4 regions of the Actinomadura sp. NAK00032 genome follow, and region 2 is predicted to be linked to each of the others. Evidence: riboswitches for the same ligand, from Rfam matches in the RefSeq annotation. Region 2 holds a riboswitch; each other region holds the start of a gene.

Evidence for each region. A riboswitch is a leader RNA that binds a small molecule or an ion and turns the genes downstream of it on or off. The one in region 2 is predicted to bind cyclic di-AMP.
Region 1: another riboswitch for cyclic di-AMP. It lies ahead of HUT06_RS14810 (CHAP domain-containing protein); the one in region 2 lies ahead of HUT06_RS09060 (NlpC/P60 family protein).
Region 3: another riboswitch for cyclic di-AMP. It lies ahead of HUT06_RS36150 (C40 family peptidase); the one in region 2 lies ahead of HUT06_RS09060 (NlpC/P60 family protein).
Region 4: another riboswitch for cyclic di-AMP. It lies ahead of HUT06_RS17805 (CHAP domain-containing protein); the one in region 2 lies ahead of HUT06_RS09060 (NlpC/P60 family protein).

Annotation. Positions count from the first base shown of each region.
Region 1 covers NZ_CP054932.1:3,148,549-3,155,765, forward strand. Annotated here, with positions in the region: gene HUT06_RS14790 (cytochrome c oxidase subunit 4) at 1-32, shown strand, start outside; gene HUT06_RS14795 (Ig-like domain-containing protein) at 219-1,454, shown strand; gene HUT06_RS14800 (M48 family metallopeptidase) at 1,462-2,841, opposite strand; gene HUT06_RS14805 (hypothetical protein) at 2,919-4,238, opposite strand; gene HUT06_RS14810 (CHAP domain-containing protein) at 4,278-5,123, opposite strand; cyclic di-AMP (ydaO/yuaA leader) riboswitch at 5,132-5,274, opposite strand; cyclic di-AMP (ydaO/yuaA leader) riboswitch at 5,420-5,619, opposite strand; gene HUT06_RS14815 (C40 family peptidase) at 6,126-7,187, opposite strand.
Region 2 covers NZ_CP054932.1:1,940,572-1,947,788, forward strand. Annotated here, with positions in the region: gene HUT06_RS09050 (Mut7-C ubiquitin/RNAse domain-containing protein) at 1-117, shown strand, start outside; gene HUT06_RS09055 ((deoxy)nucleoside triphosphate pyrophosphohydrolase) at 138-509, shown strand; gene HUT06_RS09060 (NlpC/P60 family protein) at 942-1,967, opposite strand; cyclic di-AMP (ydaO/yuaA leader) riboswitch at 1,975-2,118, opposite strand; gene typA (translational GTPase TypA) at 2,311-4,164, shown strand; gene HUT06_RS09070 (FHA domain-containing protein) at 4,244-5,596, opposite strand; gene HUT06_RS09075 (4Fe-4S single cluster domain-containing protein) at 5,584-6,333, opposite strand; gene HUT06_RS09080 (AAA family ATPase) at 6,330-7,217, opposite strand, start outside.
Region 3 covers NZ_CP054932.1:7,869,917-7,877,133, forward strand. Annotated here, with positions in the region: gene HUT06_RS36120 (sensor histidine kinase) at 1-847, shown strand, start outside; gene HUT06_RS36125 (response regulator transcription factor) at 844-1,518, shown strand; gene HUT06_RS36130 (glycoside hydrolase family 16 protein) at 1,674-2,639, shown strand; gene HUT06_RS36135 (hypothetical protein) at 2,736-3,272, opposite strand; gene HUT06_RS36140 (hypothetical protein) at 3,628-3,948, shown strand; gene HUT06_RS36145 (metalloregulator ArsR/SmtB family transcription factor) at 4,024-4,812, opposite strand; cyclic di-AMP (ydaO/yuaA leader) riboswitch at 5,180-5,322, shown strand; gene HUT06_RS36150 (C40 family peptidase) at 5,331-6,068, shown strand; gene HUT06_RS45715 (SAM-dependent methyltransferase) at 6,055-6,384, opposite strand; partial or broken gene HUT06_RS45720 (SAM-dependent methyltransferase) at 6,467-6,862, opposite strand; gene hpnH (adenosyl-hopene transferase HpnH) at 6,937-7,217, opposite strand, start outside.
Region 4 covers NZ_CP054932.1:3,808,165-3,815,381, reverse strand. Annotated here, with positions in the region: gene HUT06_RS17810 (CDP-glycerol glycerophosphotransferase family protein) at 1-2,820, opposite strand, end outside; gene HUT06_RS17805 (CHAP domain-containing protein) at 3,064-3,816, opposite strand; cyclic di-AMP (ydaO/yuaA leader) riboswitch at 3,827-3,984, opposite strand; gene HUT06_RS17800 (PP2C family protein-serine/threonine phosphatase) at 4,439-6,301, opposite strand; gene HUT06_RS17795 (hypothetical protein) at 6,515-7,189, opposite strand.

The DNA.
Region 1 (7,217 bases), 1.2 Mb from region 2:
TCGAGTACTACCGGGGTCATTTCGCCCACTAGTCGGTAAAAGACTCCCATCGGGGGCCGGTGTCCGCTTTTTAGCGGGTACCGGCCCTTTCACATACTGGGCGCCGTTCCAGCCACCGGGCTGGGCAAGGCGGACCGATCGCCCAGGAGGACGACCGGGGGGTCCACATGCGGGTGGGTGGCTCAGGACCGGGGGAGCGGGGCCGGCGCACTGCCGCCGTGCTCGTCGGCGCGAGCGTCGTGGCGGGGGCCGCGGCGTGCTCGGGCGGCGAGCCGGAGGCCGCGGACGCGGTACGGCTCGCGGTCTCACCGGTGAGCGGCGGCGGCAAGCTCAAGCCGGACAGCCAGATCGACGTCCGGGCGCACAGCGGCACGATCGAGAGCGTCACGGTGTCGACCGGGAAGGGCGATGTCGAGGGGGACCTCAGCGCCGACCGGACGCAGTGGCGGTCGCGCTGGTCGCTGGAGCCGGGGAAGACCTACACGGTCGCCGCGACGGCGCTCGGCGAGGACGGCCGGACCCGCACGGTGTCCAGCCGCTTCACCACGGCCGAGGCCGCCAAGACGAACGGCGTGACGGTCGAGGCGCCCTACAACAAGGAGACGGTCGGGGTCGGCATCCCGATCATCATGAACTTCGAGGAGCCGGTGAAGGACCGGGCGGCGGTCGAGCGGGCGCTGGAGGTCACGGCGGACCGGACCGTCGAGGGCGCCTGGCACTGGTTCGGCGACCAGCAGGTCGTGTTCCGCACCAAGCAGTACTGGCCCGCCCACACGAACGTGAGGTTCCGGGCGCACCTGGCCGGCGTGCGCACCGGCGGGGACGTCTACGGCGGCAAGAACTACGCCGTCGACTTCAAGATCGGCGATTCGCACGTGTCCACCGCGGGCGAGGACAGCCACAAGATGGTCGTCAAGGTCAACGGCAAGAAGGTCAAGACCATCCCGACCAGCATGGGCCGCGGCGGGTCCCGCAAGTACACCACCACCAACGGCGTCCACCTGACGATGGCCAAGGAGGACCCCACCGTCATGACGTCGGAGTGGATGGGCGTCAGCCCCGGAAGCCCCGGCGGCTACAGCCTGACCGTGTACAAGGCCGTGCGCATCTCCAACAGCGGCGAGTACGTGCACAGCGCGCCGTGGTCGGTCGGCTCCCAGGGGAGCGAGAACGTCAGCCACGGGTGCATCAACATCAGCCCGTCCAACGCCAAGTGGTTCTACAACCTCAGCTACCGCGGCGACCCGGTCGAGGTGACGGGCACCAGCCGGAAGCTGGAGCCCGACAACGGCTGGGGCTTCTGGCAGGTCGGCTGGAACGACTGGGTGAAGGGCGGCGCGCTGAAGCGGCCGGTGACGACCGCGCCGCGCCCTGACGCGGCGACCCTGTCCGCGCGGCAGGGGCAGGGCTCGCAGCAGAAGGCGCCGCAGAAGCAGGGCGCCGAGGGGAACTGACGCCCGCTCAGCGCAGCGGAGGCGGGACCGGGACGCGGTTCATCCGGGCCCAGTCGCGGGCCATCGCGATCCGGTCCGGCCCCGCCGGGTGCGTCATCCACAGGAGGCGCTCCAGGGCGTCGGGGCTCAGATCGGAGATGTTGCGCACCGACAGCTCGTGCTGCATCGACACGAACGTCGCCGGGTCGCGGGTGAGCTGGAGGGCGTGCGCGTCCGCGCGGGCCTCGATGCGCCGGCTGACCAGGTTCTGGACGGGGGCGGAGACCTGCGTCCCGGCGGCGACGAGCGCGAGCACCAGCGCGACGGTGCGCGGGTCCGCCGCCGCCCGCCCGCGGGAGGCGGCCCCGGGCGGGCCGCCGGGATCGACCCCGGCACGCCGCAGGAGCCGCGGAGAGGTCATCAGGAGGTACAGCAGGCACAGCGCCCCGGCCACGCCCAGCGCGCCCACCAGCGTGCCCCACAGGACGTCACGGCGCTTCGCGTGGCCGAGCTCGTGCCCGACGATCGACTCGATCCGCGGGCGCGGCGACTTCAGCAGCGTGTCGTATAGGACGATCCGCCGCGTGGAGCCGAACCCCGACACGTAGGCGTTCAGCGACGTCGTCCGCCGGGAGGCGTCGGCGACCAGGACGTCCTTCACCGGCACACCGTCCCGCTTCGCCATCGCGAGCAGGTCGCTGCGCAGCTGCCCCTGCGGCAGCGAGTGGAACTTGTTGAAGACCGGCTCGACGGCGATCGGGTAGATGAACGACACGAGCACGACGAGCGCGAACCCGCCGGCGGCGGCGCCCGTCCACCAGTAGCGCGGGAACCGGCGCACCACCGCGTACAGGAGCAGCAGCGCGACCGTGTAGATGACGCAGGTGACGCCGAGGGACTTCAGCTGGTCGACCAGCCACGCGGGCCAGCTCTGCGTCGACAGCCCGTACCGGCGCAGCACCGACTCGCCCCAGATGTCGAACGGCAGCCCGGCGACGCGCAGCACGGCGACGAGCACGACCGCCGCGAGCGCGATCTTGAGGGGACGGCGCCGGGTGCGGGCGGTGACCCGGCCGACGAGGCGCGCGCCGAGCGGGGTGAGGCCGAGCACGAGGACCACCGCGAGCCCCACCAGCAGCCCCGCGTAGGCGGGCGGGTTCACGGCCGAGTCGAACGCCCTGGACCGCGCGATCTCGGCGGGGGAGAAGTCGAGCGCCGGGTCGGCCCGCACATGCCCGCCGGGCACGTGCCCCGGCAGCGGGTTCCACGGCGTGGTCAGCGCGAGCACGGCCGCCACGGCCGCGAACAGCACCAGAGCGGCGACCCCCGCCGCGACCCGAGCCCCCCGCATCCCGGCCCCGGCCGAGTCCCGCTCAACGCGGCTCCCCGCCACCTCAACGGCCCCCACGCCCCCCGCCTCGCTTCGCTCACTCGTGTCTTCTGTGGGGGGTCGACCCCCCACGCCCCCCGCTTCGCTTCGCTCACTCATGCGAGCTCCTTCTTCACGTAATCGCGCCACAGGGCGGTGAAGCGGTCCCGGGTGAGGCCGAGCACGTCGCGCAGCGCGGCGGCCTCCGGGACGCGCCCGGCGGCCCGGTAGAGCCGGACGAGCGTCGCCTCACCGTACCGGTCGGCGACCATCCGGCAGGCGAGCCAGGACTCCTGGTAGGCCTGGGAGAGCCGCGGGGAGCCGCCCGCGAAGGCGGCCGGCGCCGGGAGGGCGGCGGGCAGCCGCCCGGCGGCGACCTCGCGGCGCAGCTCGCCGGCCGCCGACCGGACGCCGATCTTGACGCGCCGGTAGCCGACGTAGTCGGCGAAGCCCTCGATCAGCCACAGCGGGGTCCGCCGGTCCCGGGCGCCGCCGGTGGCGACATGGGTCAACTCGTGCGTGAGGACGACGTCGCGCCCGAGGCCGTTGAGGCGGCCGAAGGTGCCGGGGGAGACGATGACGCGGTCCTCGCCGCGGCCGGTGCCGCCCGCCGGCGCGACCGTGGCGAGCGCGGCGATCTCGCCGAGGCTCTGCCCGGGGCCCGCGAGCGCGGACGCCAGGCCCGCGTCGGCGGGGACCAGTGCGACGACCCGCTGCGCCCAGCCGCGGCCGACGACGCCGGTGACGACCGGTACGGCGGCGTCCAGGCGGGCGGCGATGCCGTCGAGGCCCGTCGTGTCGCCGATGACGAGGCTGCTGCGGCCCTTGACCACGGTGAGGGGCCCGCCGTCCCAGATGTCGGCGTCGTCGGTGAGGCCGTGGGACGTCCCGTCCCCGGCGATCGTCCAGGTGCCGGAGCCCGGGGCCATCGCGAGGTAGCGGGTGCGGGCGACGTGGCCCTTGTCGAAGCCCCGCAGCCGGTAGCGCACCTCCACGCGGAGGACGGCGCCGTCCTCGGCCGCGGCCTGGACGTTGACGGCGCGCTCCTCCCAGCCTTCGAGGGGCAGCCGGCGGAGGTTGTCGTACATGCGGGACTGGGCGTCCTGGAACGTCCTGGGCGCCTCCCCGACGGTGGCGAGGAAGGCGAAGCGGTCGCCGGTCCGCACGGCCCGGGCGCGGTTGGCGAGGACGGTCCCGGCGGCGTCGAGGCTGAAGGGCCCGGCCGCGCGCGACCCGCCGCCGCGGGCCGCGCGGGCCGCCGGTGCCGCGCCGGCGCCGGCCCGCGCGCCGAGGAGGGCGCCGCCGCCCGCGAGCAGCGCGGCGGTCCCGCCCGCGCCGAGGACCAGGGCCCTGCGCCGCGTGACGGGACCGCCGCGCCGCGAGGCGTCCCGCTCGGGGGCGTCCCGCTCCGGGTCGTGGTCCCGAGCGTCCTCCATGCGCGCGATCCTATGCAGCCCGCGCCGCCGGGGAGGCCGTCACGACTTGTAGTCGGGGTATCCGTAGCCGACGATGTCACTGGCCGAGCGCACCTTGACCTGGACGGCGTTGCCGGTGTTGCCCTCGACGGTCTGGACGGTGCCCTCGCCGGCCTTCTTGATCACCATGCCGACGTGCCGGATGTCGGTGACCTTCTTGCCGCCGTCCCAGGCGAAGAAGACGATCGCGCCCGGCCTGGGCTCGGTGCCCCAGCGGCCGTGCTCCTGGAACCAGCGGGCGTGGGCGACCGTCCAGGCGTCGCTGCCGATCTGGTCGGTGAAGCCGATCTGCTCGCCGACCCAGGAGACGAACATGTCGCACCAGTTCGCGTCGCTGTAGCCGCCGAGGGAGCCGCCGTCGCGGGCGAGGGTCTGCTGCGCGCGGGACGTGCTCATGTACCACTGCTGGAACTTGGTCTCGCCGCCGCCGTCCTCCTTGACGCCGACCTGGGACCGGGCGAGTTCGATGGCCTGCGCGGCGGTGGGACGCGAGGCCGAGGCCCGCTTCCCGGCGGCGGCCGGCTCCGGCTCGGCCTTCGCGCTCTTGCCGGGGGACGGCGCGGACGGCTTCGGCGTCGTGGCCGCCTTGCTCCGCCCGCGCTTGGAGGCGTCCTTGGACGAGTTTCCGGACGAGCCCTTGTCCGCCTTCTTGGCGACGGCGGCGTCGGCCGCCGTGGTCGCCGCGGGGGCGGAGCCGAACGGCAGGACGGACGCCTGGGCGGTCACCGCGGCGGTGCCGAGTACGGCGGCGCCGACGAGGACGCCGCCGGTCGTCCGCCACGGGAGGGAAAGAGGGCTCGCCTTGCGGTGCTTGCCCGGGATCTTCTTGCGATGTGCGCCTGGCACGGGGGGTCTCCTCGACTTCCATGCCGCCTACCGGGTTAGCTGACGGGTTCGGGCGTGGAAGCCGCCCTACGGCCGCCCTTGGGCAGGCCGATTCACCCCGATGTGAAGGGACTGGATGGGTCCCCGGCTCCGCGTCCGGCGCGCTGGCGCGGCCGCGGACTCGGCGGTGGCGTGCCCGTTGCGGGCACGCCGGTTCGGATGGGGAGCGCTCGGCGGGCGGGGCCCGCGGAGCGCAGGGGGTCCGGGCGTGGCCGCATGATGGGCGGCCACGCCCAGGCAACGCTGCGGAATCTCTCCTTCGCTCTTCCAGACGCCTACCGGGTTAGCTGACGGGTTCGGGCGAGGAAGCTGGCCCTACGGCGGGCTCCACCGGAACGGGGCCGGGAGAGACGCACCGATTCACCCCGGGTGCCGGAATGCCCGTCCGGGAGGACTCCCGGACTCCGGCGATGTGGTTCCCCGGTTCCGCGCTGCGCGGATTCGGCGCTGCCGCTGCGCTCCTGGGGGCGAGATGGGGCCCGGCGCGGGACCTGTCTCCCGCGTGCGAACGAGCGGCGCCTGATGTTGTGCACGGACGTCGGGCCCGTTGCCGGGGGACGTCCGGGGAGGCTGGCCCCGAGGGACCGCCGTGGCCGCGCTCTCAGCGCCATGCCGCTGCGGGCGTGCGCACGGTGGGCCGGGCCGGCCGCGGTCCGCGTGCGGACCGCTGCGGCACCCCGCGGGTGCCGCGGGGACGGCGCGTGGGCCGTGCCGTCCCGAGGGGGGAGCGGCGCGTGGCTCGCGCCGCCGTCGCGCGGCTGACTGACGCGCCGCGCGGGGCCGCGGCGCCTGGTGGGCGTCGCGTGGCCACGGCGCCTGGAGGGCGCCGATGGGTGAGGACAAGGTACCAAAGCCCCAAGAGAAGGCAAACCCCCCCAAAATTAACAACGGACCAGGTCAAGCCTGGTCCGTTGTCGGGGGGAGCCGTTCCGCGGCCCCTCGGCGGGGGCGCGGAGGGACGCCTCAGGGGCGTCCGGCGCCGTAGTAGTTGTTCAGGTAGTAGCCCGAGGTGATGCTGACGATCTCAACGTTCTTGCCGGTGCGCGGGGCGTGGATCATCTTGCCGTTGCCCACGTACATGCCGACGTGGCCGAGGCTGCTGAAGAAGACCAGGTCGCCCGGCTGCAGGTTGCTCTTGGCCACCCGCTTGGTGGCGGCGTACTGGGAGTTGGTGGTGCGGGTGATGCCGACGCCCGCCGCGGCCCACGCCTTCATGGTCAGGCCGGAGCAGTCGTAGGAGCCCGGGCCCTCGGCGCCGTACTGGTACGGCTTGCCGAGCTGGGCGTAGGCGAAGTCCAGCGCCGCGCGCGGGGCGCCGCTCGCCGGGCCGTTGTAGGTGCCGCCGGTCGCCCCGCCGCCGGAGGACGACGAACCGCCGGAGGACGACGAACCGCCGCCGAGCCGCCGGACCAGCGCCTTCTGCTTCTCGACCTTCTTGTCGAGCTCGGCCCTCTTCTTCTTGATCTCCGCCTGCTTCTGCTTCATCTCGTCGTAGGCGGCCTTGGCCTGCGACTGCTCGCGGCGCAGGCGCTGCGCGGTGGCGAGGAACTGGGTGAGCTGGGAGCTGCGCTCGTGCGACAGGTGGGAGAAGACGGCCGCCTGGTCGAGGATCGACTGCGGGTCCTTGCTGCCCACGAAGCCCGTCACGTCCGTGGAGTCGCCGTTCTTGTAGGCGGCGGCCGCCATCTGGGCGATCTTGGAGCGCTGCTGCTCGAAGGTGGCCTGCTCCTCCTTGCTCGCCTTGTTCGCCGTTTCGTACTTCTTCTTCGCGACCTTGAGCTTCTCGCGGTTCTGGTTGTACTTCTCGACTTCCTGGTCGAACTGCTCGGTGAGCTTCTCGAGCTTCTTCTGCGCCTGGGCCTTGGTCGGCCTGGGGTCGGCGTGCGCCACCACCGGGGGGGAGACCAGGGCGGCGGTCACGGTCAGGCAGGCGGCGGCCGCCAGGCGGCGGGAGGCGCCTCTGCTCGCGGGGCCGCCCCTCCGGTCACGCTCGCGTGCCGGTGCCCCGATGAGATCTTTGGCCACGGTCGGTTTCGCCCCTCTCGTCCACGACGT
Region 2 (7,217 bases):
GGCCGCTGCGCGGACTGCGAGCAGGTCTACTGGCGCGGCGCGCACGGCGACCACCTCGAGGAGATCGTCCGGGAATCGAGGCGGCTGGTCGAGGCCGCCGCGACGGAGAGGAGCTGATCGCGATCGACCTCGTGGTGGTGGGCGCGGCGATCATCGCGGACGGCCGGCTGCTGACCGCGCAGCGGGCCGAGCCGCCGCACATGGCGGGCGGCTGGGAGCTGCCGGGCGGCAAGGTCGACCCGGGGGAGTCCGACGAGGACGCCCTGGTCCGCGAGTGCGCGGAGGAACTGGCGATCAAGGTCCGGCTGGACCGCCGCATCGGCACCGACTGGCGCCTCAGTGACAAGGCCGTCCTGCGCGTCTGGACGGCCGAGATCATCGAAGGCACCCCCCGGCCCCTGGAACACCTGGCCCTGCGCTGGCTGTCCCCCCAAGAGCTCTACGACGTCGACTGGCTCCCAGGCGACCGCCCGGTAATAGACGCCATAGCCCACGCCCACCTCATCTAGGCCCCACTCCGCCGACCCCGCCCCAACCGATCTGGAGTGGCCAGGCGAAGCCGGCTTCAAAGCGAAGCGAGAAGCCGATCGTGCCGCGACCCGCAAGGCGAGCGAAGACGAACCGGGGAACCTGCCCCAACGACATCAGCCACTCCCGCACCACGCGCGGACCACAAGGCACACGTCCGTAACCCAAGGTTGCGGCGACCGCCACGTTGCGATCGCGTGCGAAGCCAGGTTCAAGCGAAGCGAGAACCTGATCGCGAAGCGAGCCGCAAGGCGAGCCGGAGCGATGCAGCGATCGCCGTTTTGCCCGTGGAAGGAAGGCGCGCCAGCGCCGACCGCCGAGGGCAAAACAATAAACCCGCCGGGGGCTTCCTACCGCGCCGCAGGAAGCCCCCGACGACTGAGGGGGCCGCGTCGCGCGGCCCGGGAGGGGGGTCAGGAGATGCGGTTGGCGCCGGCGTAGTCGGAGCGGTCCGACAGCTTGGAGATCTTCACCACATCGCCGGTCTGCGGGGCGTGCAGGTACTTGCCGCCGCTGAGGTAGATGCCCATGTGGTGGAGGTTGCCGCCGAAGTAGACCAGGTCGCCGGAGCGCAGCTGGGTCCGGGGGACCTTGGTGCCGAGCTGGTAGAGGTCGCCGGTGTAGTGCGGCAGGCCGGGCTTGCCCACCTGGGCGTAGGCCCAGACGACGAGGCCGGAGCAGTCGAAGCTGCTCGGTCCGGCGGCGGCCCACACGTAGGGGGAGCCGAGCTTGCCGTAGGCCTTGCGGGCCATCTTGGCGGGCAGGTCGGAGCCCTTGATGGTCGCGGTGAGGCCGGTGCGGGGGTCGCTGGCGCGCGTGGTGGACAGCTTGTCGAGGCGCTTCATCACCTCGGTGACCTTGGCCTTCGCCTCGGAGCGCGCCTTCTTGGCGTCCTCCCAGGCCTTCTTGACCTGGGCGGTCTTGGCCTTCGCGTCGCGCTCGGCGGCCTCGGCCCGGTCGATCTGCTTCTGCAGGGCCTGGACGGCGTGCGCCTGGTTCTGGACGAGGTAGGCGCTGTCTGACAGCCCGTCGGGGGAGCCGTTCGCGCCGAACAGCGCGTCGGGGGAGCCGGCGATGTAGTTGGCGGCGGCCATCCGGCCGAGGCGCTCGCGGGCGGGCGCGGCCTGGGCCCGCAGGGTCTGCGCGGTCTTGGCGGCGGCCTGCTCGGCCTTCTGCGCGGCCTTCAGGTCGACGCGGGTCTTGTTGTACTTCTCGGTGAGGATCTCGGCCTCTTCGTTCAGCGCGTTGAGGCTCTTGCGCAGGCCCTTCTCCGTCGTCGGAGTGGGGCTCGGGTTCGCCGCGGCGGCGAGGCCGAGCGGTGCGGCGTGCGCGGCGACGGGCGCGGCGACGGGCGCGGTGGCGCCGAGGCCGGCCAGGAGCAGGGCTGCCGCGGTGGCGGTGGGCGCGACGCGCCGCCGCCGGTGGGGGTCCGGTGCCAAGCCGGTGCTCTCCTCTCCACGCACGCCTACCGGGTTAGCTGACGGGTTCGGGCCAGGAGTCGCCCTACGGCGCGTGTCGCGCGCCGATTCACCCCGGGGGTGTTGGGTCCCCGGTTCTCCCGCCGGGCGGGAGATTCGGCGTTCCGGTCGCAGCCCCGGGGGGTGGGACTCCGGACGACCGGATCTCGGGAAGATTACAAAGGATCGGCAAAGTTGGCCAATCGGGCGGGCGCGCGGCCCGGGGCGGCCCGCTCGGGAATGCGGGAGGGGTCGCGGAGCGTAGAATGGAGTGCTGCCGTGTTTCTGCGGCGACTCTCCTGAAACCTCACGCAAGGTAACCCGCATGCCCATCTCCACGCGCGACGACCTCCGGAACGTCGCGATCGTCGCCCACGTCGACCACGGAAAGACGACGCTGGTCGACGCCATGCTCTGGCAGTCCGGGGCCTTCCGCGAGAACCAGGACGTCGACGACCGGGTCATGGACTCCAACGACCTGGAGCGCGAGAAGGGCATCACGATTCTCGCGAAGAACACCGCGGTCAAGCACAACGGGCTGACGATCAACATCATCGACACCCCGGGCCACGCCGACTTCGGCGGCGAGGTCGAGCGCGGGCTGTCCATGGTGGACGGCGTCGTCCTGCTGGTGGACGCCAGCGAGGGCCCCCTCCCGCAGACCCGGTTCGTGCTGCGCAAGGCGCTGGCCGCGCGGCTCCCGGTCATCCTGGTGGTGAACAAGACCGACCGTCCCGACGCCCGCATCGACGAGGTCGTGGACGAGACCTACGAACTGTTCATGGACCTCGACGCCGACGAGGACCAGATCGACTTCCCGATCGTGTACGCGTCGGGCCGGGCGGGGCGGGCCTCGCTCGACAAGCCCGCCGACGGCGCCATGCCCGACAGCGCCGACCTGGAGCCGCTGTTCAAGGTCATCACCGAGACGATCCCGGCGCCGTCCTACGACCCGGACGCCCCGCTGCAGGCGCACGTGACGAACCTGGACGCCTCCAGCTACCTCGGCCGGATCGCGCTGTGCCGGATGTACGCCGGGACGATCAAGAAGGGCCAGCCGGTCGCCTGGTGCCGGCACGACGGCAGCATCGAGCGGGTGAAGATCACCGAGCTGCTGATGACGGACGCGCTCACCCGCAAGCCCGCCGACGAGGCCGGGCCGGGCGACATCATCGCGATCGCCGGCATCCCGGAGATCATGATCGGCGACACCATCGCCGACCCGGACGACCCGCGCCCGCTGCCGCTGATCACCGTGGACGAGCCGGCGATCTCGATGACGATCGGCACCAACACCGGGCCGATGGCGGGCCGCGAGAAGGGCACCAAGGTCACCGCGCGGATGGTCAAGGACCGGATCGACCGCGAGCTGGTCGGCAACGTGTCGATCAAGGTGCTGCCGACCGAGCGGCCGGACGCGTGGGAGGTGCAGGGCCGCGGCGAGCTGGCCCTCGCGATCCTCGTCGAGAACATGCGCCGCGAGGGCTACGAGCTGACCGTCGGCAAGCCGCAGGTCGTCACCCGCGACATCGACGGCAAGCGGCACGAGCCGGTCGAGCGGCTCACCGTCGACATCCCCGAGGAGCACCTCGGCGCGGTCACGCAGCTGATGGCGGTCCGCAAGGGCCGCATGGAGCAGATGACCAACCACGGCACCGGCTGGGTCCGGATGGAGTTCCTCGTCCCGGCCCGCGGCCTGATCGGGTTCCGCACCGAGTTCATGACCGAGACGCGCGGCACCGGCATGGCGCACCACGTCTTCGAGGACTACGAGCCCTGGTTCGGCGAGCTGCGCACCCGCCCGTCGGGGTCGCTGGTCGCCGACCGCGCCGGCGCCGCCACCGCGTACGCGATCACGAACCTGCAGGAGCGCGGCACGTTCTTCGTCGGGCCGACCACCGAGGTGTACGAGGGCATGATCGTCGGGGAGAACTCCCGCGCCGACGACATGGACGTCAACATCACCAAGGAGAAGAAGCTCACGAACATGCGGTCGTCCACCGGCGACGAGCTGGAGCGGCTCACCCCGCCCCGGCTCCTGTCGCTGGAGGAGGCGCTGGAGTTCTGCCGCGAGGACGAGTGCGTCGAGGTGACGCCGGCGAACGTCCGCATCCGCAAGGTCGTGCTGGACGCCAAGGAGCGCGAGCGCACGCGCGCCCGCACCAAGCGCGCCGGCTGAGGCCGGCCCGCCCGTCGCACGAAAGAGGGCGGCCCCGCGGTTCTCGCGACCGCGGGGCCGCCCTTCTCGCGTGCTCAGCTCACTTCAGCTGGACGGTCCCGGTGACGTCGGCGGCCAGGCGGAGCTGGTCGCCGTCGCGCAGGGGCGCCTCCACGCCGCGGGGCAGCCGCTCGCCGTTGACGAACGTCCCGTTGGTGGAGCCCTCGTCCCGCACCCAGGCGGTGCCGGACGGGTCGAGCCAGACCGTCGAGTGGCGCCGCGACACGTTGTCGTACTGCGTGAACGTGGCCGCCACCGGCGACTGCCCGGCGTCCCGGCCGAGCACGAGGTGCTGGCCGACGGACACCTTCAGCTCGCCCGTGGGGAACTGCACCCGCAGGACGGGCGTGCCCTGCTTCGGCAGCGGCCGCAGGCACGAGTCGCACTGCGCGGCGCCCGGGTTGCTCAGCACCGCCTCGCAGTACGGGCACATGAACGCCGTGCTGTCGGGGGCGGGAGGACGCTGGCCCTGGTCGTGCGGCAGCAGCGTGGCCTCACGGCCGTGCGGCGGCAGCGGCGGCTGGCCCCCGTGCTGGGGTCCGCCCTGCGGACCGCCGTGCGGGGGGCCGCCGTGCTGAGGGCCGCCGTGGGGCGGCTGCCCGTGCTGCTGCGGCGGCGGGCCGAACGCGTGGTCGGCCGGCTGCGGCGGGCCGTACTGGTCCTGCTGCGGTGCGCCGCCGTACTGGTCCTGAGGGGCGCCGTACTGGTCCTGCTGGGGGGCGCCATATTGGTCTTGAGGGCCGCCGTACTGATCCTGCTGGGGCGCGCCGTACTGCTCCGGCTGAGGAGCGCCGTACTGGTCTTGGGGGGCGCCGTACTGGCCCTGCGGAGCGCCGTACTGGTCCTGGGGGGCGCCGTATTGCGGCTCGCGCTGCTGCCCGTACTGGTCGGACGGCGGCTGCGGCGCGCCCCACTGGTCCTGCGGCGGCTGCTGCTGGGGCATGCCCCACGGGTCCGCGGGCTGCTGCCCGGGACCCTGGCCCCCGTGCGGCGGGCCGCCCTGGTGGGGGCCTCCCTGCTGCGGAGCGCCGTGCTGAGGCTGCCCGTACTGGCCGGGCGACTGCTGGGGCCCGGGTGGCGGCCCCCACTGGTCCGGCTGCTGCGGCTGCGGCGGGCCCCACTGGTCGGGCTGCTGCCCGGGAGGCGGACCCTGCTGGTGCTGCGGGGACTGCTGCCCGTACGGATCGTGCGGCTGCGGAGCGCCGTACTGCGGCTGGCCGTGCTGCGGGCCGCCGCCGTACTGGCCGCCCGGCGGCTGCTGGTCGTCGTACCCGCCCGGCCCCTGCCGGTGGGCACCGCCTCCGCCGCGCGCCAGGTTGGCCCCGCAGTTCATGCAGAGCAGGTCGCCCTGCTGGTGCGGCTCACCGCAGACAGGACAGTTCAAGGTCGCCATGACACATCCCCCGAGCGCACCCCGGCGCGGTCGAGCCTCGACGTCAGGTGCTCCATGTCACCCCTTCGCGGGATCCCGATGTAGTACACCCGCCTTCCCTCCGGCCCTTCGTCCACGGACACCTGCACTCGGGGCCCTGTTCCTTCTCCAGTGTTCCCGACGTCGGCCAGTGCCCCGTACCGCCGCCGTCCGAGCGGAGACAGCGGGACGACGCGCTGGTTGGCCGACCCCCTCCAGAGTAGGGAGCCGTCGCCGGAGTGTCGCCCCCCCGGATTGAGCCGGTCGACGTACGGTCCGGTGATCACCGCGTCGCACATGTCCAGGATCTCGCGCGTCTCACCGCTTCGGCAGAGCCGAGAGTAGACATATCCGCTGTATACCAATATGTCCAACGCAATCGTCTCACGGTCGAGGGTGTCCCGCCACGCGTGGATACCGCGCAGCAGGGCCCCCAGCGCGGCCGGCTGCTGGAACGGCTCACCACCGGAGATGGTGATCCCGTCGACCGGTCCGGGCAGGGACGCGAGCCATCCTAAAACGGTCTGGACGGGCACCGCGCGCCGCGGGTCGGCGTCCCAGGTGTCCCGCGACAGGCAGCCGTGACAGTGCAGCGTGCAGCCCTGCGTCCAGATGCCCGCGCGGATTCCGGGGCCGAGTGTGGTCACGGGATAGTGCGCCTTGGCGAGCAGCAGCGCCTCGCCGCCGCCACTCGCGCCGGCACCGCCGTCGCCGGTCACTGGAGGTCCAGGTGGACGATGCTTCCCTCGCGCCGGATCGCCGTCACGGTGACCTTCTCGTCCGGCACGAGCTCCCGGTCGAACAGCGCGCGCGCCAGCGGGTTGACGAAGTGCGACTCCAGCGCCATGCCGATGCCGCGCCCGCCCTTGTCCAGCTCCTCGGTGCACCATTCGCGGAGCGTCGTCAGGGCCTCGCCCTTCACGGCCAGGGAGAGCCGGTGCTCCTCGGTGACCCGCCGGCAGATGTTCGCGAACTGCAGGTCGAAGATCTTGTGCGCGGCCTCGGCGGAGATGAAGTCGAACACCACGATGTTGTCGCCGAACCGGTTGAGCAGCTCCGGCCGGTTCAGCACCTCGGTGAAATGGTCGGCGACCGCGCCCTTGATGCGCTGCTCGACCTCGTCGTACGACATCCCGGGTGTGATGTTCTGCACACGGTCGGCCGAGGCGAGGGGGAAGGCGTCCCGGGTCGTGAGGTCCCGCCCGGGGACGTACATCCCGAGGTTCGAGGTGAAGATCAGGATCGACTCGGAGAAGTGCACGGTGTTGCCGCGGCCGTCGGTGAGCCGGCCGTCCTCCAGGATCTGCAGGAACTTGTCCAGGATCCGCGGGTGCGCCTTCTCGATCTCGTCGAACAGGATGACCCGGAACGGGTCCTCGCGGACGGCGTTGGTCAGCTCGCCGCCCGCCTCGTGCCCGACATAGCCGGGCGGCGACCCGATCAGCCGGTCGCCGGACCCCTCGCCGGAGAACTCGCTCATGTCGAAGCGCAGGTAGGCGGACTCGTCCCCGAACACCAGCTCGGTGATCGACTTCGCCAGCTCCGTCTTGCCGGTGCCGGTCGGGCCGGCGAAGAACAGCACGCCGCGCGGCCGGCTGCCGGA
Region 3 (7,217 bases), 5.9 Mb from region 2:
CACGACGCTCCCGCTGCTGCTCGCGATGCCCGCCTTCTACGGGATCGGCGCCCTGGTCGGCACCGTGATCCGGCGGCTGCTCGACGAGCAGGCCGCGGCGGAGGAGGCGCTGTGGCGCTCGGAGGCGCTGGCGATGGCCGCCGAGGAGCGCTCCCGGCTCGCCCGGGAGATGCATGATTCGCTGAGCGGCACCCTGTCCGGGATCGCGCTGGCGGCGAGCAGCCTGCCCGCCTTCGTGCGCAGGTCTCCGGAGCGGGCGGAGAAGGAGGCCCAGCGCATCGCCACCGCCGCGCAGATCGCCACCCGGCAGGCGCGATCGCTCATCTCCGAACTGCGGTCCGACACCGCGCAGCGCCCGCTGCACGTCGTGGCCGCCGAGCTCGCGGCGGAATGGGGACGGGCGACGGGGCTGCGGGTGGTCACGCGCATCCAGGAGGGCGCCGACCTGCCGCTGCATCCCCGGCACGAGACCGTGGCGATCATCTCGGAGGCGCTGGAGAACGTCCGCCGGCACGCCGATGCCTCGGTCGTGGAGCTCACCGTGTCCGGCGGGCCGGACGGTCTCCGGGCGGTGGTGCGCGACGACGGCCGCGGCATGCCCGGGCGCCCCGGCGGGGCGGGCTGGCTGGACGAGCTCGCCGGCGGCGGACACTACGGCCTCCTCGGCATGCACGAGCGGGCCCGGCGCGGCGGAGGAGAGCTCACCGTCGACTCGGTCCCGGGCGGTGGCACGAGCGTCACCGTCCGGTTCCCCGCCGGGCCGGCCGGCGGCGGGTCGGCAGGGGACGGGACGGCGGGGAGGGCCCCGGCCGCGAGCGGGAAGGCGCCGATGGAGGGAAGCGAATGAACGCGGGTGTGCGGTGCCGGGTGCTGGTGGTGGACGACAACCCGTTCATCCGCTCCGGGCTGGCGCTGGCGCTGGACGCGTCCGGCGAGATCGAGGTCGTCGGCGAGGCGGGGGACGGCCGCGAGGCCGTGGAGCTGGCGCGCGAGCTGGCCCCGGACGTGATCCTGCTGGACGTCCGGATGCCGCACGTCGACGGGATCTCCGCCTCGGCCGCGCTGAGCGCGATCAGCCGGGTCATCATGCTCACCCAGGTCGAGGACCCCGAGGTGGTGCTGGCGGCCGTCCGGAACGGGGCGGTGGGCTACCTGGTGCACAACACCTTCACCCCGGAGGAGCTGGCCGCGGCGGTGCTGGACACCGCGAGGCATCGGGCCCACCCCCTTTCCCAGGCGGCGTCGGCCGCACTGATCGACGCCGCGCGGACCGACCCGGGCACCGCGCCCGCGGCGGCCGACCCGGCCGAGCAGCGCTCGCGTTTCGGGCTCTCCGAACGCGAGGCCGAGGTCATGGATCTGATCACTCAGGGACATCCGAACTCGGTGATCGCCGCCAAGCTATTTCTCACCGAGAAGACCGTCAAGAATTACATCAACCGGCTTTACGCCAAGCTCGGGGCGCCCAACCGCTCCACGGCAATCGTGACCTGGCTCGGAATGCCGCCGCGGGATTGACCTGCGGCGCGTTATTGAGGTCCCCCCGTCCCGCCGCTAGGGCCGTAGGGCCCTAGGGCCCCGTGGCGCGGCCGAGTAGGTTTCGGACGAATCAATGGAGTGCGGAACGGCTGAATCGGCTGTCGGCACAATTCGTCCGGTGCGGAGGTTGAACCGTGTCCTTCTCATTCCGTAGACGCGCCGTCGTCGTGACGGTCACGGCGGTGACGGTCGGGGTCTCGGCGTTCGCCGCCCTGCACGAGAGCTCCGCCGACATCGGCCGCACGGGCGCGGCGGCCGAGTTCCACCCGGTTCCCGCCGGGGAGCCGGGTCCCTCCGCGGCCCCCCGGAGCGCTCGGCCGACCCCCCGCGCCTCCGCCGAGGCCGACCGCGCCGCCGAGAAGACCGGCGGCGCCGCCGGCGCGGCGACGGCGGCGCAGCGGTACGGCTGGGGGCGTCCGCTGGCGCGCGACGAGTTCAACGGGCGCCTCGACCGGGAGGCGTGGGAGCTGTACGACGGCGAGGGGCACGCCGGCAACGGGCGGCGCAGCCCCGAGGCGGTCACCGTGCGGAACGGGGCGCTGCGGATCACCGGCACACCGGACGGGACGACCGGCGGGCTCGGCTGGCGCAACGGCGACCGCAAGTACGGCCGCTGGGAGGCGCGGCTGCGGATGAACCGCGCCTGCGCCTGCTACAACGCGAACGTGCTGCTGTGGCCCGTCAACGGCGGCGGCGGCACGGCGCCGGAGGGCGGCGGCGGCGAGATCGACTACATGGAGACCTACGGAGACGACGGGCTCCGGAAGGGCGCCAACTTCTTCCTGCACTTCGACCAGCGGAAGGGGGCGGAGCAGAAGGGCCGCGAGGGCAACTCGGGCCGCCTGGACGGCCGGGCCGACGTCGACCTCACCACGTGGCACACGTTCGCGCTCGAGTGGACCCCCAAGGAAATCAACGGGTATGTGGACGGGCGCCGCCACTTCCACACCACCAGGCAGGACGTGCAGCCCCCGCGCGCGATGGGCCAGGCGATCCAGCTCGACTGGATGCCCGAGCTGAAGAAGCTGACCGCGCGCGGCATCGACACCGGCCGCGACGCGACCCTCGAGATCGACTGGATCCGCATGTACGGCGCCTGATCCCGGCGCCCTCGGGGCGACGGGACGCGGCGAAGGCCGCCGGCCGGGCACGGCCTTCCGGCCACGGGGTCTCCGGAAGGCCGGCCCGCCGGTGCGTCAGCGGACGATCTGCCACATCCCCTCGCCGTTGCGGCGCAGGACGAACTCGGGCTGGAGCGCCGACTCCGCCAGGTGGCCGTCCGTCCAGCGCAGCCCGGAGAAGGGCAGCACCGCCTCGTCGCGCTCGGTGATCTTGCCGCCGGTGGCCAGGACCCGGCGCAGCGCGAGCCGTTCCCGGGGCCGCAGCAGATGGGGGGTGTCCTTCACCCCTTTGCGGCAGTCGCCTCTCAGCGCGGGGCCGTTCACGAAGTCGCCGTCCTCGACCACGTACCGGCACACGGACGTGTCGCCCGCCGCCTGCCCCCGCAGGAACGCCTGCAGCGCGGCGCGGGCGCCGCGGATGCCGGGCTCGGCGCCGGGATCGGTGTCGGGCGGCTCGGTCGTCTCCGCCGGGCTCGGCGGCACGGGCCGCGTCGCGGCCGGGGCGGCGCCGACCTCGCCGTCGTCGTCCGCACCGCCGCCGCAGGCCGCGGCGCCCAGCATCGCGGTCGCGATGAGAAGAAGGCCGCGGACGGCCGCTTTCCGATGTGTCATCGAATGCTCCCTGAACCCGGGATCCGCCGGGTGATCATACTCTGACATATCGCAATTAGGCCATGGCGTCCAGAATGGTCTGCTGATCATCTGCGATGACCGCGCCGCACATCGTGAGCCGCCGTACCGGGGCCCAACGAGCAGAAGTGCGGACTTACTCCCCGGCGCTTTCCGTCCACCGGTTTCAGCCCCGCCCCCGGTTTCGGTCCACCCGTTTTCCGCCCCGCCCTGACTTCCGTCCCCGCCCTGACTTCCGTCCCCGCCCGGTTTCCGTCCCCCCGGCTTCCGTCCCTGGTCGGTCCCCTGGTGATCGAGTAGCTCGGCCCCGGCCCCATCGGCCGCTTAGGATGCGAGCATGTCGACTGCTGATCACTCCGGTTCGGGCCGGGTCGTGTCCTGGGTGGTGGTCGGCATGACCTCCTGGTGGCTCGCCTTCCCGCTGGCTCTCGGAGTCGGGTTCGCGCTGGTCGACGGAGCCTCGGGCAACGTCGTCGGGAGGTCGGCCGCCGTGGCGCTGTTCTGGGCCGGGTTGGGGGGCGCCGCGCTCGCGCCGGTCGCCGGTCTCGTCGCGGCGGCGGTCGGACGACGGCGCAAGGCGGGCGCCTACTTCGCCGCGATGGCCGCGGTGACCCTCTGTTGCGTCCTGTTCATTCTCTACGCGCTCTCCCAGGCATAGGACGCCCTGCCCGACGGCAAAGGCCCGCGACCCGATTCGCCCGGTCGCGGGCCCTCTCCCATGCGGCGCGTCCCGCTACGCGGGCAGGGGGGCGCCGGTCTCCAGCAGCGACTTCAGGCTCGCCGCGATCGCGGGCCAGCCCTGGCCGATCATGCCGCGCAGGGCGCCTCCGGCGTCGAGGCCGTCGTGGACGACGGTGAGCTTCACCATCTCGCCGAGCGGCTCGATCTCGAAGGTCACCCTGGAGCGGGACTCGGCCTGCAGCTCGGCCAGCACGTCCTCGCCCACTCCGGCGCCCTCCGCCCATTCCGGGGTGAAGGTGTGCCAGGTGTAGGACAGCCGGCGGCCGGGCTCGCACTCCAGGACGACCTGCTCGGGGTCGCCGGTGCGCCGGCCGCCCTCCTCCCAGGTCATCTCCGAGCCCGGTTTCCAGTCGGTCTCGAAGCCGACGCCCCAGTAGCGGCGCGTGAAGGCCGGGTCGGTCAGGGCCTCCCAGAGCCGTTCGGGCGTGGACTTGATGTAGGTCGTGTACACGAAAGCGTCGTTGCCGTCCATCGGCTGCTGCTCCAATGCCGTTCTGAGATCGGTGAGCGCGTTGGCGCGCTCCTGGTCGTAGCGCCTGATCCAGCGCTCGGCGATGGCGTTGATCGGCGCGGCGTTGAGGTAGTGGAGCTTCTCCCGGCCGCGCCGCGCCGCCACCACCAGCTGGGCGGCCTCCAGCACGGACAGGTGCTTGCTGACCGCCTGCCGGCTGGTGCCGAGGCCCGAGCACAGCTCGCGCAGGCTCTGCCCGTTGCGCTCGTTCAGCCGGTCCAGCAGCTTGCGCCGGGTGGGATCGGCCAGCGCCCGGAAGACCTCGTCCATGCTCGGCGACTCCTCGTTCCCGGTCGACTCGGCACCAGGATAGGCAACCATCTGGTTGCACTTCAAGGGCTGCGCTCGACCTGTCGAGGACAGCGTCCCGCGGCGGCCGCCCCGGACGCGCGCATTGCCTTGCCGCAACCGCCTTCGGGGCGCTGAGCTGGGAGTTTGATTTTGCTGGAGTTTGCCTTCGCTTGGTGATACGAGTAGCTTGGCCCCCGCCAAGGCGCTCACCAGGCGTTCTTGTCCCACCTGGCACCGAGCCGGTGGGGGCGGCGCGCCCCACGCGTCGTCCGGCGGCACCTCCCATGCACGCCGCCCGCGCCCTTGAACGGGCCCTACAACAGCAGCGCCGCTCTCTACATTCTCGTAGCGGCACCCGCCGAGTCCGCCGCAGCGCGGAGCCGGGGACCCACCCTCGCACTGGGGTGAATCGGCCTGTCCGCAGGCCGTAGGGCGACTTCCACGCCCGAACCCGTCAGCTAACCCGGTAGGCGGCCAATGGAAGCAAGGAGTCCCCCTTGACAGGCAAGCACAGCACGGGCAATCACAACGCGGGCGATCACGGCCCGGGAAACAACAGCACGGGAAAGCACAGCACGGGCAGGAACAAGAAGAAGTCGGGGCTTTTCGGGCTGAGCCCGCGCGCCAACGGCGCGATCCTCGGCCTGGCCGCGATCGGCGTGGCCGCCACGACCCTCCAGGCGACGGCCGGTTCGTCCGAGTCGGGCACGTCCGTCGCCTCCGTCCAGAGCATCCCCAAGCAGCGCGCCGCCGACCCGGAGCCGGGCAAGGACCCGGAGAAGGGCTCCGCGACGTCCGCCAAGACGGACACCACCGACGAGCGGTCGAAGGTCATCGCGCGGGCCAAGACCTGGAACCCGCACAGCGGCGACCGCGTGCCCTACAGCCAGACCGACTACCACAAGGGCTACCGCACCGACTGCTCCGGCTTCGTGGCGATGACCCTCGGGCTGGCGAAGCCGGGGCCGAACACCGTCGGCCTGACGTCCTCGCGCTTCACCGAGCGCATCAAGATGTCGGAGCTCAAGAAGGGCGACCTCGTGATGGACGCCGAGGGCACCAACACGACGCGCCATGTCGTCATCTTCGAGAAGTGGGCCAACAAGGCCCACACGTCCTACTGGGCGTTCGAGCAGCGCGGCCGGTACGGCACCGACTACCGGACGCGCGACTACGGGCTCGACTCGGGCAGCGAGTACAAGGCCTACCGGCCGAAGAAGCTCAGCGACGCTTGATGGCGACGCCGGCCATCCCGAGCTGCTCCCCTGGAGCGAGGTGGTCCGGGTCGACCGGGCCTTCGGGACGCCACAGGGCCGTGTAGGTCACGCCGGGTTCGACCAGTTCGAAGTCACCGAACTGGGCCTCGATCTCGGCGGGCGTGCGCGCCCAGCCCTCTTCCAGGTTCTCTCGTGTGATGCGGGCCAGCTCCTGTTGCTGGGGCAGGCCCGTGTCCACGAGGGACGTCATGAACAGGTGGCTGCCCGGAGCCAGGACGTCGCGGTAGGCGGCGACGACGCCGTCCACTACGTCCGGCGACAGGTAGTGCAGCATCCCGACCATCATGACGGACGGCCGGGCGGGAGAAGTCGATGAAGCCGTCGACGGCGGGGTCCGACAGGACGGCCGCCGGGTCGCGGACGTCGCCGACCATCACCCGCGTGACGTCGTCGTTCGCCAGGATCGCCCGCCCGTGGACGGAGACCAGCGGGTCGATGTCGACGTAGACGACGCGGGCGTCCGGGTTCTCGCGCTGGGCGACCTCGTGGGTGTTCTCGAGCGTGGGCAGTCCGCTGCCGAGGTCGAGGAACTGGTCCATGCCGACCTCTCCGGCCAGGTAGCGGACGCCCCGGACGAGCACCTTGCGGTTCTCGACCGCGGATTCGCGCAGGCCGGGGATCAGCGCGGCCGTCTGGTCGGCCAGCGCGCGGTCGGCGGCGAAGTTGTCCTTGCCACCGAGGAGCGCGTCGTACGCGCGCGCGATGGTGGGCTTGTCGAAGTCCAGCTCGGCCGGAGGCCACTCGTCCGCCATGGCCGCAATGGTAGATCGTTACGCCCGGAGAGTTGGGGCCAATCCCCACTCTCCGGGCGTTTCACTCAGGTCGGTCAGGTGTCGCGCATCGCCCTGATCGACTCCTTCAGCGAACCGACCGTCGCCATCACCGCCGTCGGCTCGTAGCCGCAGTGGGCCATGCAGTTCGCGCAGCGCGGGTCGCGTCCCCGGCCGTAGGAGTCCCAGTCGGTCTCGTCCAGCAGCTCCTTGTAGCTCTGCGCGTAGCCGTCCGACATCAGGTAGCAGGGGCGCTGCCACCCGAACAGCGAGTAGGACGGGATCGCCCAGGCCGTGCACGGGAAGTCGACCTTGCCCTCCAGGAAGTCCAGGAACA
Region 4 (7,217 bases), 1.9 Mb from region 2:
CGTCCGGGCGGCGGTGCCCCGGTCGTGCTCGCCGAAGCGCGCGGCGAACGCGCGGCGCCGGGGGCCCTGGACGGCCTCTGCGGCGTCCAGGCCGGCCAGCGCGGCGACGAGCTCCCGCTCGGTGCGGGTGATCGGCCCGGGACCGTCCCGGCCCAGGTCGAGGTATCCGGGGGCGCGGTCGAGGCCGTCCGGGAGGTGCAGGACGATCGGCCGGTCCAGCAGCGCGAAGTCGAACATGATCGAGGAGTGGTCGGTGACCAGCGCGTCCGCGAGGAGCAGCAGGAGGGTGGCGTCGGGCACCGCGCCGGCGTCCCGCATGACCGCGCGGGCGCCGGGCGGGACGTTGGCGCGGCACAGGTAGTGGGGCCGGACGAGCAGGACGTACTCCTCCCCCAGCTCCCGCGCGAATATCTCGGGGTCGATGGGGGGCTCCAGCAGCCCGCCCGGGCGCCCGTCCGGCCCGGTGGCGAAGGTCGGCGCGTACAGGACGGCGCGGCGGCCGTCGTCCAGGCCGAGGGATTCGCGGAGCGCGGCGACCTCGGCGGCCAGCTCCGGATCGCCGTCCACCCCGTTGACCAGGGGGTCGTTGCGGGGGTACCCGGCGGGGAGCAGCTCCGAGCGCACCCCGAGCCCGGCGCACAGGGTCTCGACGTCGTGCCCGGAGCGCACCAGGAAGCAGTCGTAGCGCTCCACCATGCGCCGCAGCCGGGCCCTCTCGGCGGCGGAGGCCCGCTTCAGGCGCGGCTGGTCGAGACCCATCGGCTTGACGGCCGAGCCGTGCCAGGTCTGGATATAGGTGGTCTCACGGCGTTTGCGCAGGCCCTCGGGGAAGCCCTGGTTGTCCACCCAGAACTGGGCGCGTGCCAGCGCCAGAAAGTACCTCCACGAGCCCCGGCGGACGAGCACGGCGTCCTTGGGGAACCCCTTCGGGGAGGACGCGTACGCCCACACCGCCGTGATCGGCCGCCCCGTCCTGCGCAGCTCCCGGTAGAGGTATTTGGGGTTGTCGGAGTAGTGGCGTCCTAGATGGCTCTCGAAGACCACCTGGCCGGTCCGGACGGGCAGCCGGCTGAGCACCCGGTTGAACACGGCGACCTTGGTCCGGCGCGCGGTGAGCCGCCGGGCCGCCGCCCGCCGCGCCGCCCGGACGCGGCGCCAGGCGAGCCGCCCCGCCGCCGAGCGGGCGCCGCGCAGCGCGGCGGCCCTCGCGAGCCGCGCCCACGGGTTCGCCGTCTCCAGCGTGAACGCCAGGTCCCCGCGGCCGGTGAGGCGCGACCGGAGGCTGTCTCCGGCAAGCCGCGTCAGCCGGGGCCGGACGGGCAGCGCGACGCCCTCCAGCGGCGGCGATCCGGGGCCCTCGCCGAGGCGGCAGACCATGTCCTCGCCGTCCGCCCGGACGCGGAGCCACGCGTCCCAGACGGGGTCGGCGAACCCGATCGGCCTGATCCCGGCGGCCGGGTCGAACTCCGCCCGCCAGGCCAGGCGGTCGCCCTCGTGCCGGACGGCGGCGCGGATCCGCGCCCGGCGGGACCCGCGGCGCCGGTCGCGCAACTCCAGCGTCCCGGCGAGCTCGGCGGCCGGCGGGATCCGGCGCAGCGGGTTCGGCACGTGCCCGGCGATCAGGGCGCGGCCGCCGCGCACCTCCAGCCGCGTCACGGTCCCGGCCGGGCACAGCTCCCGCAGCGGCCGGACGTGGAAGCCGAGGCCGGTGACGTCCAGGATCCGGCGGCCGAGCCGCCCGCGCGGCCCGCCCTCGCCCCAGAAGACCCGCCCGTCCCGCTCCACCAGCCGGGCGCGGAGCACGGGCCGCCGCGGTGGCCGGTACTCGGCGGCGGCCAGCGCCCCCGCGTGGTCGCCCTCGCGGACCAGGTACGCGGCGATCGCGGACAGCGGGTTGGCCAGCTCGAACACGCGCGGGTCGAGCTCGGCCAGGTAGCCGGCCGCCAGCTCCAGGAACCGGTCCCGGTGGGCGGGGTCGCGCCCGCGCAGTTCCCGCAGGTAGAGCAGCAGGTCGTGGTTGACGAACTTCACGTCCTTGGCGCGCCCGAGATCGTGCGCGCCGCGCAGCGCGAACAGCATGTCGATGCGCCGGTGGATCTCCAGCCGGTCGGCGAAGTTGGCCGGGTCCGCCCGCCGGTTGGAGATCGACGGCGCGCCCGTCCGCCGCCGGACGAGCCAGCGGTAGACGCGGTGCGGGATCACCGCGGTCCGCTCCGCCGCCAGGTAGGCCTCGGCGGTGAACAGCAGGTCCTCGTAGTGCAGCCGCTCGACGAACCGCAGGCCGTGCTCCTCCAGGAAGCCGCGCCGGTACGCCTTGTTGGTGGAGAGGGTGTCGTAGAGGAGGTCGGGGTTCTCGCGCAGCGAGCCGTACACGGCGCTGCGTTCGTACAGCCACGGGTACCAGGGGCGGACGCGCCCCTTCGCGCCTTCAGGCAGGTCCAGGAAGACCCGCTCGCACAGCCCGGAGACCAGGTCGGCGCCGGTGTCCTCGGCGATGGCGAGCAGGTTGAGGCAGGCGTGCCGGTCCAGCAGGTCGTCGCTGTCGAGGAACATCACGTACCGGCCGGACGAGGCGTCCACGCCGGCGTTGCGGGGCCGGCCGCAGCCGCCGGAGTTGACCGGCAGGTGCACCGCCCGGACCCGGCCCGGCCGCGCCGCGGCGAGCCGCTCGGCGACCTCCCCGGTGCCGTCGGTGCTGGCGTCGTCGACGATCACGGTCTCGACGCCGCCCAGGGACTGCTCCAGCGTCGAGGCGACCGCATGGGGGAGCCGCCGGGCGTCGTTGTAGGCGATCACCACCACGCTGACATCCGGGCGCACCCGCTCGGCCTCCCCTCACCGGTTCCCGCTCGCACCGGCCCGGCCGCCGGGAGCCGGAGGCCGGTCGGACGTTGCCAGGGATTCCTATCCAGGAACGCCCCAGTGAGGCCCAGGGGGCGTCAAAGGCTGTCATTGCTTCCCATTACCCGCCTACAACGGAGACTTAGGACACACCCTCAAGGAACGCCCGAAGGCGCCCGGCCGGAGCCGGGCGCCTTCGATCCGTACGCTCTGGGAGGCGCGTCAGGACGCGTAGTCGGGGTAGCCGTAGCCGACGACCTCGGACTTGTCGCGGACCTTCTTCTGCACCTCGTTGTCGCTGTTGCCCTCGACCGTGCTGATCTTGCCGTTGCCGTTGTCCTTCACGACGAGGCCGACATGGTCGATGTCGCCGATGCTGCCGTTCGAGCCGTCCTTCCAGTCGAAGAACACCACGGCGCCCGGCTTGGGCTTGTCGCCCCAGCGGTCGGTCTTCTTGAACCAGGTGGCGTGCTGGACGGTGTAGGCGTCCCAGCCCATGTTCTTCACGCCGGTGTGGGCCCCGACCCAGGACACGAACATGTCGCACCACTGGGCGCCGTTGTAGGCCTTGACCGAGAAGCCGCCGTCGCGCTGGGCGGTGGCCTTGGCGTGCGGGGTCGAGGTGTACCACTCGTGGAACTTGGTCTGGCCGCCCTTGCCCTCGCTGATGCCGACCTGCTTCTTGGCGAGGTCGATCACCTCGGAGGCCTTGACCGGGCGCGGCGCGACGCCCCAGCCGGCCTCGCGGGCCTCGGCCTGGGTCATGCCCGCGGACTGCTTCGACGCGGTGCCCTGCTCGGCCACCGCGGCCGCCTTCGCCTGGGCCGGGGTCTCGGCCGCGGCGCTGCCGCCGGCGAGGGGGTTGAGGACGGCGAGCCCGACGGCTCCGGTGAGCACGGCGCCCACGGCGACACCGACGGCCTTGTCCTCGGGGGAGAAGCGGTTGAGCGAAAGTCGATCGAAACGACCGGTCATGCAGGGAATCTCCTATCTTCCATGACGCCTACCGGGTTAGCTGACGGATTCGGGCATGGAAGCAGCCCTACGGCGCGGCTCTGGGTCGCGCCGATTCACCCCTGGAACATTGGGTCCCCGGCTCCGTCCGGTCGCTGTCGACCGGGACGGACTCGGCCTCGCACCGCACTCTGCGGCGCAGACTTATCGGATGTATCTCAGTGACTGATCTCTGAGGGGCGCGCATCGTCTGGCGCGCATCGCGTGCGGATTCCGCTCCGCGATCCTCGGCCGTCCAGAGAACGGACGACCGGCGGCAACGCATGGGGTGCGCTGCGGGATTCCGGATAGAAGGTACCAACCTTCTGCGGAAAAGCAAACCAGGCACAAAACTCTGTCTTGCCTGCTCAAAGCCCTTCCAAGGATCCTTCAACACCGTCAGGGCGCGGCATCTTCCCGATCTTTCCCGAACTGGCCCTCAGCCCTTTGCCCATGGGCCTTACCGGCGATGACCAAAAGGTAAAGAAACCCGGGGAGCCCCGGCGGCCGCCTGCCCCGGGGCCGCCCTTCACAGGGCCCCTGGGGCGTCCTCCTGCGGTCTAGCTCACAGGCCCCGCCCACCCCGGGATCCGGGTGCGCTTCGTCACTCGACCCGCAGCGCGAACAGCGTGGTGTCGTCCGCCGCCCGGTCGTGCTCCATCCGCGCCAGGACCTCGTCCAGCACCCGGTCGGGGCGGGTCGAGCCGTCCCGCAGGATGCCGGTGAGGCGCTCGATGCGCTCGTCCAGGTCGGCGTCCCTGCGCTCCACCAGGCCGTCGGTGTAGAGGAACAGCATGTCCCCGGGGTCGAGCTCGGTGGTGATCGTCGTGTACTGCCAGCCGGGCATCGCGCCGAGCATCGGGTCGCGGACGACCTCCAGCGGCGCCGCCCACCCGTCCCGGACCAGGATCGGCGGCGGATGGCCCGCGCACGTCCACTCCAGCACCCGGCGGGCCGGGTCGAAATGCCCGACGATCGCGGTGCCCGTCGCCGGCGGGTCCATGTTGCCGACCAGCTCGTTCAGCCAGCCCACCAGCCGCCCCGCCGGCTCGCCCGTGCACGCGAGGCCCAGCAGCCCGTTCCGCGTGCGCGCCATCGCGGCCGCCGCCGGCAGCCCGTGCCCGGCCGCGTCGCCGATCGCGAACACGGCCCGCCCGTCCGGCAGCACCCGCGTCGCGAACCAGTCCCCGCCGATGCGGGCGGTGCTCTCCGCCGCCAGGCTGCGCAGCGCCACCGACAGGCCCGGCAGCTCCTCGATCTCGTCCTCGTCCGGCAGGATCGCGCGGCGCAGCGTCACCGCGACCCGCCGCTCCTGCGCCGTCCGCGCCTGCTGCTTGAGCATCTGCCGCCGCGTCTCGGCCAGCGCCCGCTCCACCCCGCGCCGCCGGGTGATGTCCTGCGAGACGATGTTGATCGAGACCGGCAGCCCGGAGTCGCCCAGCACCGGCTCGGCGAACAGCCACAGGTGCCGCGGCGTCCCGTCCGGCGCGATCACCCGGTGCTCGGCCTCCACCGGCTCCTTGCGGGAGAACATCGTCTGGACGGCCTCCTCCATCAGCGGGAGGTCGTCGTCCGCCACGACCTTCGGCAGGTCGTGCGGCATCGGCGGCACCTCCTCGGGGTCGAGGCCGTAGTTGGCCAGCATCTGCGGCGTCCAGTCCGCCTCGCCGGTCGCGAGGTCCCACTCCCCGAAGCCGATCAGCGCCAGCCGCTCCACCCGCTCCATCCGCCGCGCGACGCGGTCCTCGGCGAAGTGGTACCGCCACGTGACGCACACCCCGGTCGACACCCGCACGCACCGCACGCTCATCCGGGACGAGCGGGACAGCCCCCGCTGCGCCGTGGTGTAGGAGAACGAGTCGCGCTCCAGCCGCGTCCCCGTCTCCCACACCTCCACGTACTCCTCGAACAGCCCGCTGAGGACCGCCCCCGGATCCGTGCGCAGCAGCCGGAGCCCGGTCAGCTCCTCCCTGCCGCGCCCGAACATGTCCTTGGCCACACCGTTGAGATCGGCGTACAGGAAGTCCGCCACAGCCCCATCGGGGCCCATGACCGGCACCAGGTGGGCGCAGGAGTCGAGCGTCCCGTCCAGCAGCGCCCGCGCCAGGGCGTCGTCCCCCACCTCGGCGAGGATCTCCGCATCGCCCGCCGTGTCCTCCGCCATCACCCGGCGCAGGACCTCCTCCGCCTCCGACAGCACCGCCTGGCGCTCCGCCGCGCCGCCCTCGTCCCGCGGCGCGCGGCGCCCCGCGAGCACGGCCCCGACCGGCCCGTCCCCGCTGTCCTTGACCAGCAGGGACGCCGCTTCGGCCAGGTCCATCTCCAGGTCGCGGGCAAGCCAGATCAGATGCTGCAGCGCCTCCCCCGGCGGGACGCCGAGCCGCCGGGCCAGCACGACCCGCGCCTCGGCCAGCACCGCGCGGTCGTGCGCGGCCCCCCGGAGGTCCTCCAGGTCCGCAACGTGCACCCCGGGCTGGGTGCCTTCCGCCTCCGCCAACCCTGTCCCCCGTTCGGCGTCACTGCCCCTGGGAGAAAAAAGCTACATACGCCAGCGAAGGACTATTCGCCCACAACCTGGTAAACAGCCCAGATCTTTGCCCGGGTTTTCCGTTCCCGCCCGAACCCCACCACTTCCGATGACCCGCTCCGCACGGAACGCTTCCCGACCGTGTGACGCCCGTCACGCCGCCCGCAGGACGTCCCTGGTCAAGGCCGTGATCCCGTTCGACGCCCGCCGGTACGACGTCCCCGCCGGCCACAGCGTCAGCACGACCACGATCTTGTCCCCCACCATCCCGGTCGTGTGCAGGACAGGCCTCCCGAGCCCGAGATCGGGCCGCACCGCCGACGGCCGCGACGGCGCCTCGAACCCCGACCACCCCTGCTTGACGGCCGCCCCGTCCGCCGCCCGCGGAATCCCGAACGTCTGGTCGAACCCATCGGAGCCCCGCGGCGTCGCCCGCCGCAACTGCTCCAGCACGAACCCGTCCACATGCCGCCACATCGTCACGACGTCCCGGGCACTCAGCGCCGTATACCCCCAGAACCCGGGCTTCTCCGCAGGCGGCGCCACCGTCTCCCGCAACCCCAGCCGCCGCACCATCCGTTCGACGATCTCGCCCTGCCCGCCCCGCCCCCAGAACTCCGTGGCCGCCCCGTCGTCACTGGACCGCAGCATCGCCTTCAGCAACGCCCGATCCGCCGCCGAGGCCCGATGCCGCTCCAGATAGTCCAGCGCGATCAGAATCTTCACCACGGAAGCCGACCGGAACACCTGCCCCGCCTGCCGCTCGACCAGCACCCGCCCCGCCCGAGCGTCGAAGACCACATAGGACGCCCGAACCCCCTCGGGCACCCGAGGCACGACCTTCCTCGGCACTCGC